DNA from 3 places in the Arthrobacter sp. Soil_N43 genome. Region 3 is predicted to be linked to each of the others. Evidence: predicted binding sites of a transcription regulator. Region 3 holds the regulator's gene; each other region holds the start of a gene.

Region 1 (5,388 bases), on a different contig from region 3:
GCAGGCCCAGCGCATAACCGTTGGTGGTCACCGTGGCCGGTTCGTTGATGGTCACCCAGCGGGCCACGCGGTCCCCGTACGCGGCCGCGGCAATGGCGGCAAATTCCGCCAGCCGGTAAGCGGTGTCCCTGTTCAGCCATCCGCCTGCCTCGTCCAGCGCCAGCGGCGTGTCCCAGTGGTAGAGGGTCACCATGGGGGATATCCCGTTTTCCAGAAGCTCATCAAGCAGCCGGTCGTAGAAATCCAGCCCGGCCCGGTTCACAGGCCCGCTGCCTCCTGGCTGGATCCGGGGCCAGGAGAGGGAGAACCGGTACGAATCGATACCCAGTTCCTTCATGAGCGCCACGTCCTGCGGCATGCGGTGATAGTGGTCGCAGGCCACGGCCGGGCTGTGGCCGTCCACGATGGTGCCGGGCTTGGCCGCGAAGACGTCCCAGCCGGCCTTCCCCCGGCCGTCCTCGTCAAGGGCGCCTTCTATCTGGAAGGCGGCGGTGGCCACCCCCAGCGTGAAGCCCGGCGGAATCTTCGCTGCCAACTGTTTGGCGGAGGGATGCATGGGCGGACCTCTATGTCGTCTCGAAAATGGGCAGAAGAAGAGTTTGCCTGAAACTGCCCGTTTAGGCCAGCAAGCCACCACCCTTGATCACTGAAATCACGTTTCCTGCGGGCTCGTGAACCGGGCCGGGCTGGCATTCTCCTTCGTCTGCACTTGCGGTGCCTTCCAGAATGACACAGGCCGCGACCCCTGACGAGACTAGACATGCCCCGCGACGGCGGCAGGCACCGGACGCTGCCTACGCCCAGCCGCCTAGTGCATCACTGCGGGGCCGAACAGGAAATCCTTGGCGTGGGCGACGGCTTTCTTGAAGGCGTCGTTCCTCAGGGCCAGCAGGTGCTCAGACCCGTCCTCCCCCGGTTCCAGGTAGCCAGTGAAGCCCGGGCGGAGCACCCAGATGTCCCCTCCGGGCGGCAGGTAGAAGACCCCAAACGACCGGTGCTGGCGGTCGTCGTCCGTCCAGATGGGCACGACAGCCAGGGCTGCGCCGGTGGCGGGGTTGATCCACTGCGCACGCGGAAGGGGCTCTTCGTGGGCCTCCGGATCCAGGAACGGCGCAGTGTTCTTGCCCCAGCGTTCTTCAAACCGCTCATGAAAGGCAGGGATCAGGTGGGAATCGTATCGGCGCCAATCGCTCATCGTCGCTGTTCTCCTCGGGGGTTGAAACGGATGGTGGCCCACGGCCCGCTTTCCCACCGGACGGGTGTTGCCCGCAGCGGCGGGTCCTCGTGCCGGACATGCCGCACGGGGACCTCGCGGGAATGGTCTCCGGACGGGCCGGCCCGGGGGCCGGCCGGCGCCGGCCTTTGTTCGTTCGCGTCATTCCCCAGAACCTCGCGGTCGTAGGCAAGGCGCCGCCTCGGGTCTCGGAGCACCTCGAAGGCCTGCATGATGAGCTGCAGTTCAGCGGGCGCTGCCGTGGGACCGGCCAGGTCCGGATGGTGCGTTCGGAGGAGGGACCGGTAAGCACGCGCTATTTCCCGCTGGGTGGCCGTACGCGGCACGTTCAGGGCCGCGTAGTGATCCGGGAAATTGCCGAGCATGGCATTGCCCCTCTCCTGGTGTCCACAGGCTTCAGTCGGTCCACAGGCTTTACTGGCTCAGCGACCCCCGGGACCATGCGGGCCGCTGAGGACCCGGAGCGGCCTCCGGCCTGAGCCGGAAGCCGCCCTGGCGACAGCGCTGGACAGCCGTGCCAAGGGCCGCCGGACTCAGGTTCCGATCTGGTGGAGCTGGCCCTTGCTTTCGATTTCAATCTTGCGCGGCTTGGCCTGTTCCGCCACGGGGATTCGAAGCGTCAGCACACCGGAGTCGTAACTCGCCTTGATGTTCTCGGTATCGAGGGTGTCGGCGAGGATCAGTTGGCGGCTGAAAACTCCGCGCGGCCGCTCGGCCACCACCAGCTCAACATTGGGCTGCGTGGGATCCTGGCGTTCAGCCCTGACGGTCAGGACGTTCCGCTCCACATTGAGGTCTACCTTCTCGGGCAGCACGCCGGGAAGATCAAAGGCCACCACAAACTCCCCGTCCTCCTGCCAGGCGTCCATGGGCATGGCAGCCGGGCGGGCGGCGGTTCCGAAGACCTGCTGGGTGAGCCGGTCAAGCTCACGGAACGGGTCGGTACGGATCAGCATCATTTCCCACTCCTTCAGCACGTAGTGATTCAGGGTTATCCACCAGCTCATCTATGGCGGTGGATATAGATTTTTTATAGCACTGGTGTCAAACTGGTGCAAGAGGCACATCAAAAGTATTCGCAACCGAGGGAAGCATCGTGGCAGATCAGGACGAAGGCAGGGGCCTTTACGCAATTTCCGTGGTGGCTGATCTGCTCGGCACCGGCCAGCAAAACATCCGGCTGTACGAACGGCGCGGATTGCTGACCCCCGGGCGGACCTCCGGAGGGACGCGGCAATACAGCGATTCGGACCTGGCAGTGCTGCGACGGATCGGTGAGCTTCTTGAGGAGGGGCTCAACCTGGCAGGAGTGGCGAAAGTGCTGGAACTCGAAGTGGACAACGCCAGGCTCCGCCGGCAGCTTGAACGCGCCCGTGCCCGCAACGCCCGGCTCCTGGACTCATATCCGCCCGCCGGCCAGCAGGAATGATTCTTCCAACAGCTCCGCGAGTTCGCCGTCATCGAGCCGTGAAAGCCTGACCAGGACCAGCTGGGGCGACCGCTCGTGATGCGGCGTCCAGAAGTAGGTGTCTGGATCAGTACCCGCGAGGGCCTCCCGCTCCGCGGTTTTGACCGTCAGCACGCCCTCTTCCCACATCCGGGCCATCAGGGATTTTGCGAACCACGCCGGCTGGTTCCAGCTGCTGCGCTCCGTGACCCCGGGCAGCGCGAGGCAGATTCTGCGGACATCGTCTTCAGTGGCCATGCCCCACTCTGGCACCGGCCGGAAACTGCAGCAACCCTCGCAGGAGGCTGCTGCGGCGGTTAGTCCGCCGGGGAATCAGCCTTTGACAGTTCTCCGGTCACCGCTTCGCCCGGCACCCTGGCGGTCCGCCAGGTGTCCACAGCTATCACGGCCCCGAGCACCACCAGGGACAGAGACACCGAGGCCACGGCGTCGCTCACCCAGTGGTAGCCCAGGTAGAGCCTGCTGAGGGCGGCCAGGACCACGCCGATGATGGCGAAGATAAAGCCGATGACGGTGACCTTCGGATGCCGGTGGCGGGAGAAGACCAGGAAAGCGGTCACGAGCAGGAAATCCGAGGCACCGAGGACATGCCCGGAGGGAAACGAAAACGTATGGTCGGCACCGAACAGCATGAGTTCAACAGGCGGGCGCGTGCGTTCGACGGAATGGCCAATGAGCTGGGCCAGTCCAACACCCGTGACCATGGCCGCCGCAAGCAGGACCGGCCGCCAGGCGTGTTTGGCCAGGATGCCCCATGCGAGGGTAACCACCAGCACGATGATCGGCAGCGCAACCGGGCCGAAGACAACCGCCAGGATGATCATGACAACGGTCAGCGCCTCTGACCGGGTGGAGAGCAGCCACCTCCGGGCCGACTCATCGGCGCTTGCCAGGCCGTCCTGCTCCAGCACGTCAGTCAGCGTCAGGAAGAAGAAGAATGCGCCCACCAGGGCAAGGACTGCTGCAGTGATGTACAGCGCCTTCCGCGCACTGGCATCCATGTAGCGTTCCTCGACCACGAACTTGTCGTGGAAGACCCGCCACCACCCCGCCTTGCCTGCTGGTTCGTCTGCCACGTGGATTCCTGACTGTGCACGATGGAATGAACGGTTCTGTGTTGAAGATTATCCCTTCCTGCGCGGACGCGGGGCGAAGCCTCCGGGCCTCTTACGAAGCCAGGCTGCCGCTGTTACCGTGGGTTTCCCAGCCCTACGAGGATTCAGGAGACGACCATGAGCACCGAAAGCACTGGCACCGGCGAGGGCGGCACCGTTCCGGGTTCGGAAAACGGCGTCGGGCTCGGGGCCGGCGAGGCCAACACTTTCGAACCGGAAGAGGGGACCGAGGCCGGGGACTCTTCGGCGCGGGGAGAAACATCGGTAGCCACAGCCGAGGACACCCCGGACGTGGAACAAACCCCGGTGGAAACAACAGAGCCCAGCTGACCCTCAGCTTCCCGGCCCGCCTCCGGTGTGCCCCGGGAGCCCTGTCCTGGAACCCGCCCGCGGTGGATAATTGGACACACACTGGAGTGGCAACGGGGCTACGGAGGATTCCATGAGGATCGTCGGAACGCTAGTGATCATCTGGCTCATCATCGGCGCTTTCGCCGCCTTCCAGCGGGGATATTTCGGCGGCTCGCCGGACTCGTGCACCGAGGCCGGAACTGTGGCGATTACGGTCGTCGCCGGGCCCTTGAACTACATGGGGGTCAATCCCAAGATGGCCTGCGAGGTGCCGCAGCCTTCCCAGTAGCACAAGGGCGCACGGGCGTTCACCCGGGATTCACGCGCGCGTCCTCGGCTGTCCAAACGGGCTGGCTAGGTTCGGGCCATGGACATTTCGCGCAGAACGCTCATCACCACCGGCCTGGGTGCCGGCCTCATCATTGCCCTGCCGGGCACGGCCGTCGCCGACCAGCGGAACTCGGAGGCCAGCCTCCCGGCCGATCCGTTCACCCTTGGCATTGCCTCCGGCGATCCGTGGCCTGACGGGTTCGTGATCTGGACGCGCCTGGCCCTCAGCCCGCTGGCTGAGGACGGACTTGGCGGCATGCCGACACGCACGGTTGGCGTGGCATGGGAAGTGGCCGAAGACCCTGCCATGCGCAGGGTGGTCCAGCGCGGCGTCCAGCAGGCTGTTCCTGCGAGCGCCCACTCGGTGCACGTCGAACTGCGCGGGCTGAAGCCGGGCCGCGAATACTTCTACCGCTTCCGCGCCGGCCGCCATATCAGCCCCGTTGGCCGCACACTGACCAGCCCGGCCTGGCACGAGACGCCGGCGGCGCTGGCCATGTCTTTCGCCAGCTGCGCCCAGTACGAGCACGGCTTCTTCACCGCCTACCGCCGCCTCGCCGAAGATCAGCCGGACCTGGTGCTCCACCTCGGCGATTACCAGTACGAGTACAAGAAGGACTCCTATGTGGTGGGCGGCGGAAACGTCCGGGACCACGAGGGGCCGGAGACCGTGACGCTGGAGGGCTACCGCCAGCGCCACGCACAGTACAAGTCCGACGCCGACCTCCAGGCCGCCCACGCCGCGGCACCATGGCTGGTGGTCTGGGATGACCACGAAGTGGACAACAACTGGGCGGACGAGGTGCCGGAGAATGCCGACCCCGCCCAGCTCAACGACTCCGCCGGCAACTTCCGCATCCGGAGGGCGGCCGCATTCAAGGCCTACTACG
Region 2 (5,388 bases), on a different contig from region 3:
CGAGGGATTCGGCGAGCGGGGGGTTGCACTCCGCCGATTCGGCGCCGAACTTCTGGACGCATTCCGGCATGTTGATGGCGAAGCGGGGGTTGTCCCGGATGCCCACCACGTCCATCCCGGCGTCCGTGAAGGGCTTGATGCCGTCCACGTAGCCGGGCACGTCGGTTTCGAAGGGCGCCTCCTTGTGGGTCAGCGACGCCACCGTGAACACGGCGTCCGGCTTGTGTTCCATCACGTAGGCGGCGCTGGCCCGGTTGAACGCGTTGCACTCGGCATCCCGCTCCGGCGATTCCGCGCCGAACCGGCAGTTGCCCTTCAGCAGGGTGACCACTTCCCAGCCGTGGTCCCGCGCGATCGGTCCCAGAGCGGCCATGTACTGCTGGGCGTGGGAATCCCCCAGCACCACGATCCGCTTCTTCACATGCTCCGGCCTGCTGTTCTGAAGGCAGCCAGAAAGGAGCGGGTCGGTGGGGACGTTGCCGTCCGTGCACAGGCCGTCGATGTCGGCCCATTCGTTTTTCATGGCCGCGGGGGCCGGAATGACCGTGGCCTCCGGGGTGGGTTTGCCGGCATTTTCGGGCGCCAGGGCGGCCGCACCCGGCGTCAGTTCGCGCGGTTGCGCGGCGGCAGCAGCCTCCTCTGCCGTCAGCCTGGTCTGCCAGACGGCCACGGGGCCGGCCAGCAGGGCGCCGCAGGCAACGATGACGACGGCGGTCCGCCAGGCCCGCAGCTGCGGCCAGTGCCACTCCCGCAGCGGCTTTTCCACGAAGCGGGTGGTGAGCACGGCAAGGACCACGGACGCAGCCACGATGGCCAGGCCCTGCACGAGGTTGGGCTTCTCGATTCCGGTTCCTGCAAGGGCCAGGACGAGGATGGGCCAGTGCCAGAGGTAGAGCGCGTAGGAGTTGTCGCCGAGGGCAACCAGCGGCCTGGAGCTCAGGACCCGGTCCACGCCGAACCGGCTGCCGCTTTGCCCCGCGATGATGATGGCCGCGGCGGCCAGCGTGGGCCACAGTGCGATGAAGCCGGGAAAGGACCGGTCCACGGTCAGGACCAGGCCGCAGGAGATCATGGCCGCCAGCCCGGCCCAGCCCAGGATCACGCGCACCGTCTTGCCGGGCTTCAGGTACGGCAGGGACAGCGCCAGCAGCGATCCCAGTGCGAATTCCCAGAGCCGGGTCCGGGTATCGAAGTAGGCGTAGGCCTGGTTCGTGGCCGTCTGCTCGATGGAGAAGACGAGGGAGGCGATGAAGAGGCCGGTGAAGGCCACCAGCAGCACCAGCCGGTAACTGATTTCCCGGCGGCGCCGGAGCAGCCGCAACACGAGGGCGGCCCCGGCGAAGATGAGCGGCCACAGAATGAACACCTGGCCTTGGATGGACAGGGACCAGAAGTGCTGCAGCGGACTGGCGCCCGCGTGGTCCTGGGCGTAGTAGTCCACCGCGGTGTCCGCGAGCAGCCAGTTCTGCCGGTAGAGCAGCGACGCCCAGGCCTCGTTGAGGACGTCCGGCCAGCGGCTCTGCGGGATGACCAGCCAGGTGCCCGCCAGGACTCCGAGAATTACGACGACGGCGGCCGGAATCAGCCGTTTGAAGAGGTGCAGCCAGTGGCTCACCAGGCGCAGCGGCCTGCCGTTTTCCACTTTGCGGACAAAGGACAGCGTGAGCAGGAACGCGGAGATCAGCAGGAAGATGTCCACGCCGCCGGAGACGCGTCCCAGCCAGACATGGTAGGTGACCACCATAAGCACGGCGAGGGCCCGGAGCCCCTGGACCTCGGGACGGTAACCCTGTTTGGCCTTGACCTGGGCGGACCGCGTAACCTCACCGGCATGATGGCGTGAGCCGCTGCCCCGCTGGCCCGTCGTTCTCGCTACTGGCACAAACATCCCCTCAAGACCGGCGGCACAAAACATCCATGTTACCGTTTCGTGATCTTCAGGGCCAAACCGGCACGCCTGTGTGGACATGCAAAAAGGGCGGCCCAGCAAGCGCTGGACCGCCCCTTCAGGACGTGCAGGATGGCTGCAGCCTAGTGGCTGTGGCCTGCGTGCTCGTCTTCCTCGGCGGGCTTCTCAACAACAAGGGTCTCGGTGGTGAGAACCAGCGCAGCGATGGAGGCCGCGTTGCGCAGGGCAGCACGGGTGACCTTGACGGGGTCGATGACGCCCGCTGCGATCAGGTCCTCGTACTCGCCGGACTTGGCGTTGAAGCCGTTGTTGGTTTCGAGCTCGGCGACCTTGGCGGTGACCACGTAGCCGTCGAATCCGGCGTTCTGGGCAATCCAGCGCAGCGGCTGGACCAGCGCGCGGCGGACGATGCCCACGGCAGCTGCTGCGTCACCCTCGAGGGCGGTAACAGCGGGGTCCTCGTCGAGCGCCTTCAGGGCGTGGATCAGCGCGGAACCGCCGCCGGCCACGATGCCTTCTTCGAGGGCGGCGCGGGTGGAGGACACGGCATCTTCGATGCGGTGCTTCTTTTCCTTCAGCTCAACCTCGGTGGCAGCGCCGACCTTGATCACGCCGATGCCGCCGGCCAGCTTGGCCAGGCGTTCCTGCAGCTTTTCCTTGTCCCAGTCGGAATCGGTGCGGGTCAGCTCGGCACGCAGCTGGGCAACCCGTGCCGCGACGTCCTCGGCCGAACCGGCGCCGTCAACGATGGTTGTGTTGTCCTTGGTGACCGTGATGCGGCGGGCGGTGCCCAGCACTTCCAGGCCAACGGTGTCCAGGCTCAGGCCCAGCTCCGGGGAGACAACCTGCGCACCGGTGAGGGTGGCAATGTCCTGCAGCATGGCCTTGCGGCGGTCACCGAAGCCCGGAGCCTTGACGGCAACGACGTTCAGGGTGCCGCGGATGCGGTTGACGATCAGCGTGGACAGGGCCTCGCCCTCGATGTCCTCGGCAATGATGAACAGCGGCTTGGAGCTCTGCAGCGCCTTTTCCAGCAGCGGCAGGAATTCCTGGACTGCAGAGATCTTGCCCTGGTTGATCAGGATCAGGGCGTCCTCGAGGACGGCCTCCTGGCGCTCCGCGTCGGTGACGAAGTACGGGGACAGGTAGCCCTTGTCGAACTGCATGCCCTCGGTGAGGACCAGCTCGGTCTGCGTCGTGGAGGACTCCTCGATGGTGATCACACCATCCTTGCCGACCTTGCCGAACGCTTCGGCCAGCAGCTCGCCGACCTCGTCGCTCTGCGCGGAGATTGCTGCCACGTTGGCCACCTGGGTGCCCTCGACGGGGCGGGCGTTCTCGAGCAGGCGGGCTGCAACGGCTTCAACGGAAACCTCGATGCCGCGCTTGATCTGGCCCGGAGCGGCACCTGCAGCAACGTTGCGCAGGCCTTCCTTGACCAGGGCCTGTGCGAGCACGGTGGCGGTGGTGGTGCCGTCGCCGGCGACGTCGTTGGTCTTGGTGGCTACTTCCTTGGCCAGCTGGGCGCCAAGGTTTTCGTAGGGGTCGTCCAGTTCCACTTCACGGGCGATGGTGACGCCGTCGTTGGTGATGGTGGGGGCGCCCCACTTCTTGTCCAGCACGACGTTGCGGCCGCGGGGACCAAGCGTCACCTTGACCGTGTTGGCGAGCTTGTCGATGCCGGCTTCAAGAGACCGGCGGGCAGCGTCGTTGAACGCAAGCTGCTTTGCCATGGTTTTGTCCTTTCAAGACAGAAACCCCGCGCTGCCGACCGGCCTGACGTGAATCAGACAAGATCGGCGGCGCGGGGATCCAAAGAGTTACTTAACGACGATCGCCAGAACGTCGCGGGCAGACAGCACGAGGTACTCTTCGCCGCCGGTCTTGACTTCAGTTCCGCCGTACTTGGAGTAGATGACGACGTCGCCGATGGTTACGTCGACCGGAACGCGGTTGCCGTTGTCATCGAAGCGGCCGGGGCCAACTGCAACAACTTCGCCTTCCTGGGGCTTCTCCTGCGCGGAGTCCGGGATAACCAGGCCAGAAGCCGTGGTCTGCTCGGCTTCGAGCGGGCGGACAACAATACGATCCTCAAGAGGCTTAATAGAGACCGACACTCGGACCTCTCCTTTTCGTCAGCAAATTTGTGGACTGGAAAACTGTTGCGCCTCAGCGTGCAAACCGTCGTCGCGGTGCCGGCAGCAGCCAGGCTGGCAGTTCTTCATGTGTTAGCACCCTCCTAGGGAGAGTGCTAACGATGACTCTATGTAAGGGATTAGCACTCGGTCAAGGCGAGTGCCAGAAGTTCATCTCCGGTGAACATTTGCCGGAGCGCCGGTAAGACGGATATCACCGCCCGGTGAGGGCATCAATCACCGCCCGGTGAGGGCATCGAACCCGACGTCCTCACCGCCGTCGTCGTCGCTTTGGGGCGAATTCTTACGCTGGCGGACGAGCACGACGGCGGCCGCGGCGGCCGTCAGCGCCGAGGCGGCCAGGAACACCACGCCTCCGATGCGTACGCCGGAATACAGCTCCCGGATCTGCCGGGCTTCATCGGTTGCGTCGTTGATGTTCTTGCCGCCCACCGAGTAGACGGTGGAGTTGAAGGAGTTCAGCAGGAAGATGACCACGAGCAGCAGGAGGCAGACGATGGCGACAGCCACTCCGGCAATCAGGGCCGGACGCGCGTACCGGGCCAGGTGGGCATACCGGGCGGCGCCGCCAGGGTTGCGGGCAGGGTGATCTGGGCTGGGAGTTGCGCTGGCGTCCATTCAGTCCACCCTATCGGCAAGCGCCCTCCTGGCCCTCCACTAGGCTTGAGGGCATGTCTGACGCACCGCAGGACCAGATCGCCCAGCTCCTCACCGAAGAAGGATGGCAGTTGCTGGCCTCGCTGGGTCCGTACCGCGAGGACCAGTCCTTCACGCTCAATGCACGCCTTCGGAAGCAGGGTCACTCCCCCGCCCTGGTGTCCGCGGTCCTCACCCAGTCCAGGCTGCGCACCAAGGCCGAAGCCAAGTTCGGCGAATTCGCCCGCCAGATGCTGTTCACCCAGGCCGGCCTCGAACAGGCAACCCGGCTTAATGTGGCGGCCAGGCATGCCCAGCGCTTCGCCCAGGCGGGTATCCGCCACGTGGCCGACCTCGGCTGCGGTCTCGGAGCGGATTCCATGGCCCTGGCGTCCCTGGATATCGATGTGACGGCCGTGGAGGTCGACGAAACCACGGCCGCGTGCGCCACCATCAACCTCATTCCGTTTCCGCACGCCACGGTGGTGCATTCGGACGCCACGTCTGTTGCCCTCGGTGACGCCGACGGCGTGTGGCTGGATCCGGCCCGCCGCACCACCTCCACCTCCGGGACCAAGAGGATCTGGGATCCGGAGGCCTTTTCGCCGCCGCTGTCCTTCGTCGAATCGCTCGCGGCCTCCGGGCACGCGGTGGGCGTCAAGATGGGGCCGGGCATGCCGCATGATT
Region 3 (5,388 bases):
CGGCCTCCGCAATGCGTGACTCCTTGGAGTCCGGGACAAGGTGATCCACGAGGACGCCCAGCCTGCGGCCCGGTCCCGGCCGGAAAGCGGCGACCGCCCCGGCCAGGTCGTCGATGCCGTGAAGGGGCTCGACGACGATTCCCTCCACCCGAAGGTCGTCGCCCCAGACCTTCTCCACGAGTTCAGCGTCGTGCTTGCCTTCAACCCAGATCCGGCTGGCCTTGGCCACCTGGGCGCGCTGGCCCTCCACACGGACGGAGCCCGACGCCGTCCGTCCAGCCGGGCCGGAACCTGGCCGTTTGGCGGCCGGAGCCGGCGGCATCAGCCGGATGGGCTGGCCCTCCAGCAGGAACCCGAAGCCAAGCCGGAAGGAACGGGACTTGCCGCGGCGGTCCTCAAGGGCCACCACATGCATCCCGCCGGACTTCTCTACCCGCGTCACCGCCCCCACCCAGCCGGACTGCACGTCCTCCAGCACCATGCCGCGCTCAACCGGCACTTCCGGCAAACTGTTCTTGGCGGGCGCTGCAATCTCCTGCGGGCCCCAGGTCTGGTACTGCATAGTTAAACACCGCTTTGCGCTAGGAGGCTGCCGCCCGGCCGGTAAACAGCCTCCGGCCGGACACGGGCCCGGAATTTCGCCCGGAGCGGTACCAATGCTAACAACGGGCCGTCTCATATTAGACTGGTTAGCACTTAGGGATGTCGAGTGCTAACCATGTGCTGCCTGCCCTTGCCCGCAAAAACAGTTGATCGGAGGTGGATTGTGAGCGAACCACGCAAGCTTGAGGTGCTGCGCGCCATTGTGGAGGACTACGTCCATTCCCGCGAGCCTGTCGGATCCAAGGCGCTGGTCGAGCGCCACCATTTGGGGGTTTCCAGCGCCACCATCCGCAACGACATGGCTGCGCTTGAGGACGAGGGACTCATCACCGCCCCGCACACCAGCGCCGGCAGGATTCCCACCGACAAGGGCTACCGGCTTTTTGTGGACCAGATTTCGGCGGTCAAGCCACTGTCTCCGGCCGAGCGCCGTGCCATCCAGTCACTGCTGGAGGGGTCCGACGATCTCGACGACGTCCTGGAGCGCACGGTCAGGCTCCTGGCGCAGCTGACCAACCAGGTGGCCGTGGTGCAGTACCCGCACCTGAGCCGGGCCGTGGTGCGCCACATTGAATTCGTCCAGTTGGCGCCGCGCAAGGTCCTCATCGTGCTGATCGCCGACTCGGGCAAGGTCGAGCAGCGCGTCGTCGACGTCGGCCAGGAACTCAGCGAAGACACGCTGACCGCGTTGCGGACCAGGTTCCTTGCGGGCGTCGCAGGCACGGCGCTGACCATGCTGCCCCAGTACCTCGCCGCCGTCGTGGCCGGCTGCGCTCCGGCCGAACGGCCGGCTGCCGTCGCCCTCAGCAGGGCCCTCGAGGCCCTCTCGCACAGCAGCAGGGAAGACCGCATGGTCATGGCCGGCACCGCCAATCTCGCACGGTCCAACGTGGACTTCCCGCTCAGCATCGGACCCGTCCTCGAGGCCCTCGAGGAACAGGTGGTCATGCTGCGGCTCCTCAGCGACATGGCACAGGACCCCCGTGGAGTCGCCGTGAGCATTGGCCGGGAGAACCCCTACGACGGGCTCGCCGAGGCGTCGGTGGTTGCCACCGGCTATGGACCCGACGCCACCGCGAAAATCGGCATCCTTGGGCCCACCCGCATGGACTATCCCACCACCATGGCCGCCGTCCGCGCGGTGGCCCGCTACCTTTCGAGGATTCTCGGTCCGTGATCCCGCGGCCGAATGAGTCCGATACCCAGGCACCATAACCAGGAAGAGATACGAACTTTGAGCAGCCACTACGACGTTCTCGGAGTCTCCCCGGAAGCCACCGGAGAAGAGATCAAAAAGGCCTACCGCAAGCTGGCCCGCACCCTGCACCCGGACGTGAACCCGGGAGCTGAAGCGTCTGACCGGTTCAAGGCGGTCACCCATGCCTACGAGGTGCTGTCCGATCCGCAGAAGCGCAGGGTTTATGACACCACGGGCAACGAGAACGGCACGGACAACGGCTTCGGCGGCGGCAGCTACGCCGGCCAGGGGTTCGCGTTCCAGGACATCTTCGACACCTTCTTCGGCGCCGGCGGAACCGCCGGCCCGGCGTCGCGTGTCCGGCGGGGGCAGGACGCCCTCATCAGCGTCCGGATCGACCTGCGCGACGCCGTCTTTGGCGCCAACAAGAAGCTCGAAGTCGATACCGCCGTCGTCTGCCCCACGTGTGACGGCTCCTGCTGCCGCGAAGGCACTCATCCGGAACGCTGCGACATCTGCGGCGGCAGTGGCCAGGTCCAGCGCGCCGTGCGTTCCATCCTCGGCCAGGTCATGACGTCCGCACCCTGCGGATCCTGCGAGGGCTTCGGAACCGTCATCAAGGATCCCTGCAACGAGTGCAGCGGCCAGGGCCGGATCCGCAGCCGGCGGTCGCTGACCATCAAGGTCCCCGCCGGTGTGGCCACGGGCACCCGGATCCAGCTGTCCGGGCAGGGCGAAGCCGGTCCGGCCGGCGGGCCGTCCGGCGACCTCTACGTTGAAATCCGCGTCAACAACGACCCCACCTACGTCCGCGACGGCGATGACCTCCACGCCACGCTCAACATCCCCATGACCGCTGCGGCCCTCGGCACCGAGCTGAGCCTGGACACCTTCGACGGCAAGCAGGACATCGACGTCAAGGCCGGCACGCAGTCGGGCGAAGTCATCACCCTCCGCGGGCTCGGCGTCACGCACTTGCGGGGCTATGGTCGCGGGGACCTCAAGGTCCACCTGCAGGTCGAGACGCCCGCCAAGCTCGACCCCGCCCAGGAAGACCTGCTGCGTCAGCTCGCCAAGCTCCGCGGCGAACAGTTCTCCGAGGGCAAGCTCGCCGCGAGCGGCGGCGTCTTCGCGAAGCTCCGGGACCGCCTCGGTAACCTGTAGCGGTGAGCAATCCCGTATTTTTCACCGCTGCCGGAACACTGGACACCACACAGCCCGGTTCGGTTTTTGTGCTGGACGGCGCCGAGGCCCGCCATGCGGTGACAGTCAAACGGCTGGGTGTGGGGGAGCCGGTCGACATCGCCGACGGCGCGGGCCGGCGCATGACCGGAACCGTACAGCACACCGCGCCCGCGGAACTGACCGTCGAGTGCACGTCCGTCACGGTGGAGGACCGGCCCGGCGTGCGCCTGGTGCTCGTCCAGGCCCTTGCCAAGGGCGACCGGGACGAGCTGGCCATCGAGACGGCCACAGAGCTCGGCATCGACGCCGTCATTCCCTGGCAGTCGGAACGGTCGATTGTGCGGTGGAAGGGCGACCGCGCCGCCAAGGCCCACGCCAAGTGGCAGTCGGCAGTCTCCGCAGCCGCGAAGCAGGCACGGCGGGCATGGATCCCCGAGGTGCGTCCCGCCGTCGACACCCAGGGCCTGGCAGCCCAGGTGGCGGGCGCCGCCCTGGCGGTGATCCTGCACGAAGACGCGGTGAAGCCGCTGCGCGGAGTCCTCGAGGGATGGCACGGCGCGAGCCAGTCCGGGGGGGCTCCCCGGGAGATCCTGCTGGTCGTCGGGCCGGAAGGCGGCATCAGCCCGCGGGAGGTCACCAAGCTGTGCAGCGCCGGAGCCGTGACAGCACTCCTGGGACCGCACGTGCTGCGGTCGTCTACGGCCGGGCCCGCCGCCGTCGTCGTCGCCAGTGATGTGCTGGGGCGCTGGTAGCCGCCGCAATCGCAATTGCTGCTAGCGGACCGAGAAGCCCCGGGTGTCCACGTTCGGTTCGTCCTCGGTGCGGCCGGGATCGATCTGCGAAACGCGGATCTCGTAATTGCCGGGGCCGAGCTTCACGGCGAGGCTGAAGATTCCGGAAGAGTCAGCCTCTGCTGACGCAGTGGCCTCGCCATTCAGGTACTTCTCCTTGTCGCCGTTCTCCTGGACCTTCAGGATCTGCCAGCGCAGCTTGCCGCCGGCATCCGTGCTGCGCCCGTTGATCTTCACCCGTCCGTCGGCAACTTCGATGCCTTCCTGGGGGTCAATGATCCACACCGGGGCCACCATGCCCACGCTTCGGGACATGGGGGCGCCCAGCTTGACGTGCTTGAAGGCCTGGTAGTCGGTGTGCCCGTCCACCAGGATCGCCACCTCGATCTGCTGGGCGGCGTCGATCAGGCCGGAGCTCGCGCCGGCGGCCGTCGCCGTGTACACGAGCTGCTGGATGGCCCGCTGCGCCATGTCCGCGTCAAGGTTGCTGTTGAATGCGTCGGCCGAGACATCCACGGTGATCACGTTCGTACCGGAAATGGACGTGGCAAGGCTCTTGGGGTTCTGCCAGGGTGTGAAGTAGTCCGGGTCCAGCGGGGTCTCGGACATCATGGCCCGGAGCGCCTTCGTGATCGGATTGTCCTCGCCCGGCACGTCCCGGAATTCGCGGTAAAGGTATACGTCCGTGTTGCTCCGGCCGATCCAGTACACCGGGGCCTTATTGGAGGATTGCATCGTTTCCAGCGGCGCGCTGGTGGTCGGAGCGCTGTCAACTCCAGCTGACCGCCGTGCCTGGGACGGAACATCCGACGGGGCGGCCGCGGGATCAGGCTCGGCGATGCATCCGGTAAGGAGCAAAGCGGCAGGAAGCAGCCAAAGCGCCAGCACGGAACGGATCCGCGCGGCTGCTTTCGGGCCGGACAATCCTGGCTGCCTGATGTCGATGCTCCCTTCGGATATTCGGTGGACCGCCCGCCGCGTCGCGGCAGGCAGCGGGTCTTCCCCACGGCGGCGGGCATGCGTAACCGGTGCCCGCTCTCTGTATTTCCAGCATTACACAAGGCCCCGGGGCGCCGGGCGCCCATCGCGCGTCGGGGCCCGAACTGCAACGGGAACGATATGAGGCCGAGACAAAGTTGATACCTAATGGCGGGAACCCGTCATCTAAGAGCCGGCCTGCCCGCCCGGCCGGACGGTGAGTGAGGCCGCTTGCTGGCGTAAGATAGAAGGACTTTGAAGGGTAATCCACAAAGGGTAATCCACACTGGAGGGAACCAGAGGCCTGCGGGCCGGCACCATGACTGAATCAGCAAACGGAAAGCGCCGCCTCAACACCGGGGACCGCACCGCGGGAGAGTTCCCGCATACCTTGCCCGGTATCCGAACGGAGGTGGTCATCTTCGACAACTCTGATCAGATGGTGCAATCCCTCGGTAGTCACGACGAAGCCCTCCGCTTTATCGAGGACCAGTTCCCGTCCGTCAGCTTCCATGTCAGAGGCAACGAGCTCTCCATCAGCGGACCATCGGCCGACGTCCCTCGCATCATGCGGCTCCTGCACGAAGTGCGGGGACTGGTGGCGCGCGGCACCGTGATTACGCCCGCCGTGCT

Evidence for each region. The regulator HrcA, encoded in region 3, represses chaperone genes, less so after heat shock. The targets are predictions, from matches to a motif close to TTNGCACTCGNNNNNNNCGAGTGCNAA.
Region 1: AC3A3W_RS19580 (Hsp20/alpha crystallin family protein) is a predicted target of HrcA. The motif match lies at 2,267-2,293, and genes of this name have one in related genera.
Region 2: groES (co-chaperone GroES) is a predicted target of HrcA. The motif match lies at 4,185-4,211, and genes of this name have one in related genera.

The regions. Positions count from the first base shown of each region.
Region 1 is NZ_JBDGML010000123.1:36,313-41,700, forward strand. Features, by position in the region: gene AC3A3W_RS19565 (GH1 family beta-glucosidase) at 1-556, opposite strand, end outside; gene AC3A3W_RS19570 (hypothetical protein) at 809-1,195, opposite strand; gene AC3A3W_RS19575 (J domain-containing protein) at 1,192-1,599, opposite strand; gene AC3A3W_RS19580 (Hsp20/alpha crystallin family protein) at 1,768-2,190, opposite strand; gene AC3A3W_RS19585 (MerR family transcriptional regulator) at 2,331-2,663, shown strand; gene AC3A3W_RS19590 (MmcQ/YjbR family DNA-binding protein) at 2,634-2,939, opposite strand; gene AC3A3W_RS19595 (phosphatase PAP2 family protein) at 2,999-3,778, opposite strand; gene AC3A3W_RS19600 (hypothetical protein) at 3,935-4,147, shown strand; gene AC3A3W_RS19605 (hypothetical protein) at 4,260-4,457, shown strand; gene AC3A3W_RS19610 (alkaline phosphatase D family protein) at 4,536-5,388, shown strand, end outside.
Region 2 is NZ_JBDGML010000100.1:17,033-22,420, reverse strand. Features, by position in the region: gene AC3A3W_RS13130 (acyltransferase family protein) at 1-1,888, opposite strand, end outside; gene groL (chaperonin GroEL) at 2,032-3,642, opposite strand; gene groES (co-chaperone GroES) at 3,730-4,026, opposite strand; gene AC3A3W_RS13115 (hypothetical protein) at 4,282-4,683, opposite strand; gene AC3A3W_RS13110 (THUMP-like domain-containing protein) at 4,737-5,388, shown strand, end outside.
Region 3 is NZ_JBDGML010000069.1:12,652-18,039, forward strand. Features, by position in the region: gene AC3A3W_RS06680 (DUF3097 domain-containing protein) at 1-562, opposite strand, end outside; gene hrcA (heat-inducible transcriptional repressor HrcA) at 767-1,780, shown strand; gene dnaJ (molecular chaperone DnaJ) at 1,838-2,965, shown strand; gene AC3A3W_RS06695 (16S rRNA (uracil(1498)-N(3))-methyltransferase) at 2,968-3,738, shown strand; gene AC3A3W_RS06700 (GerMN domain-containing protein) at 3,760-4,512, opposite strand; gene AC3A3W_RS06705 (PhoH family protein) at 5,075-5,388, shown strand, end outside.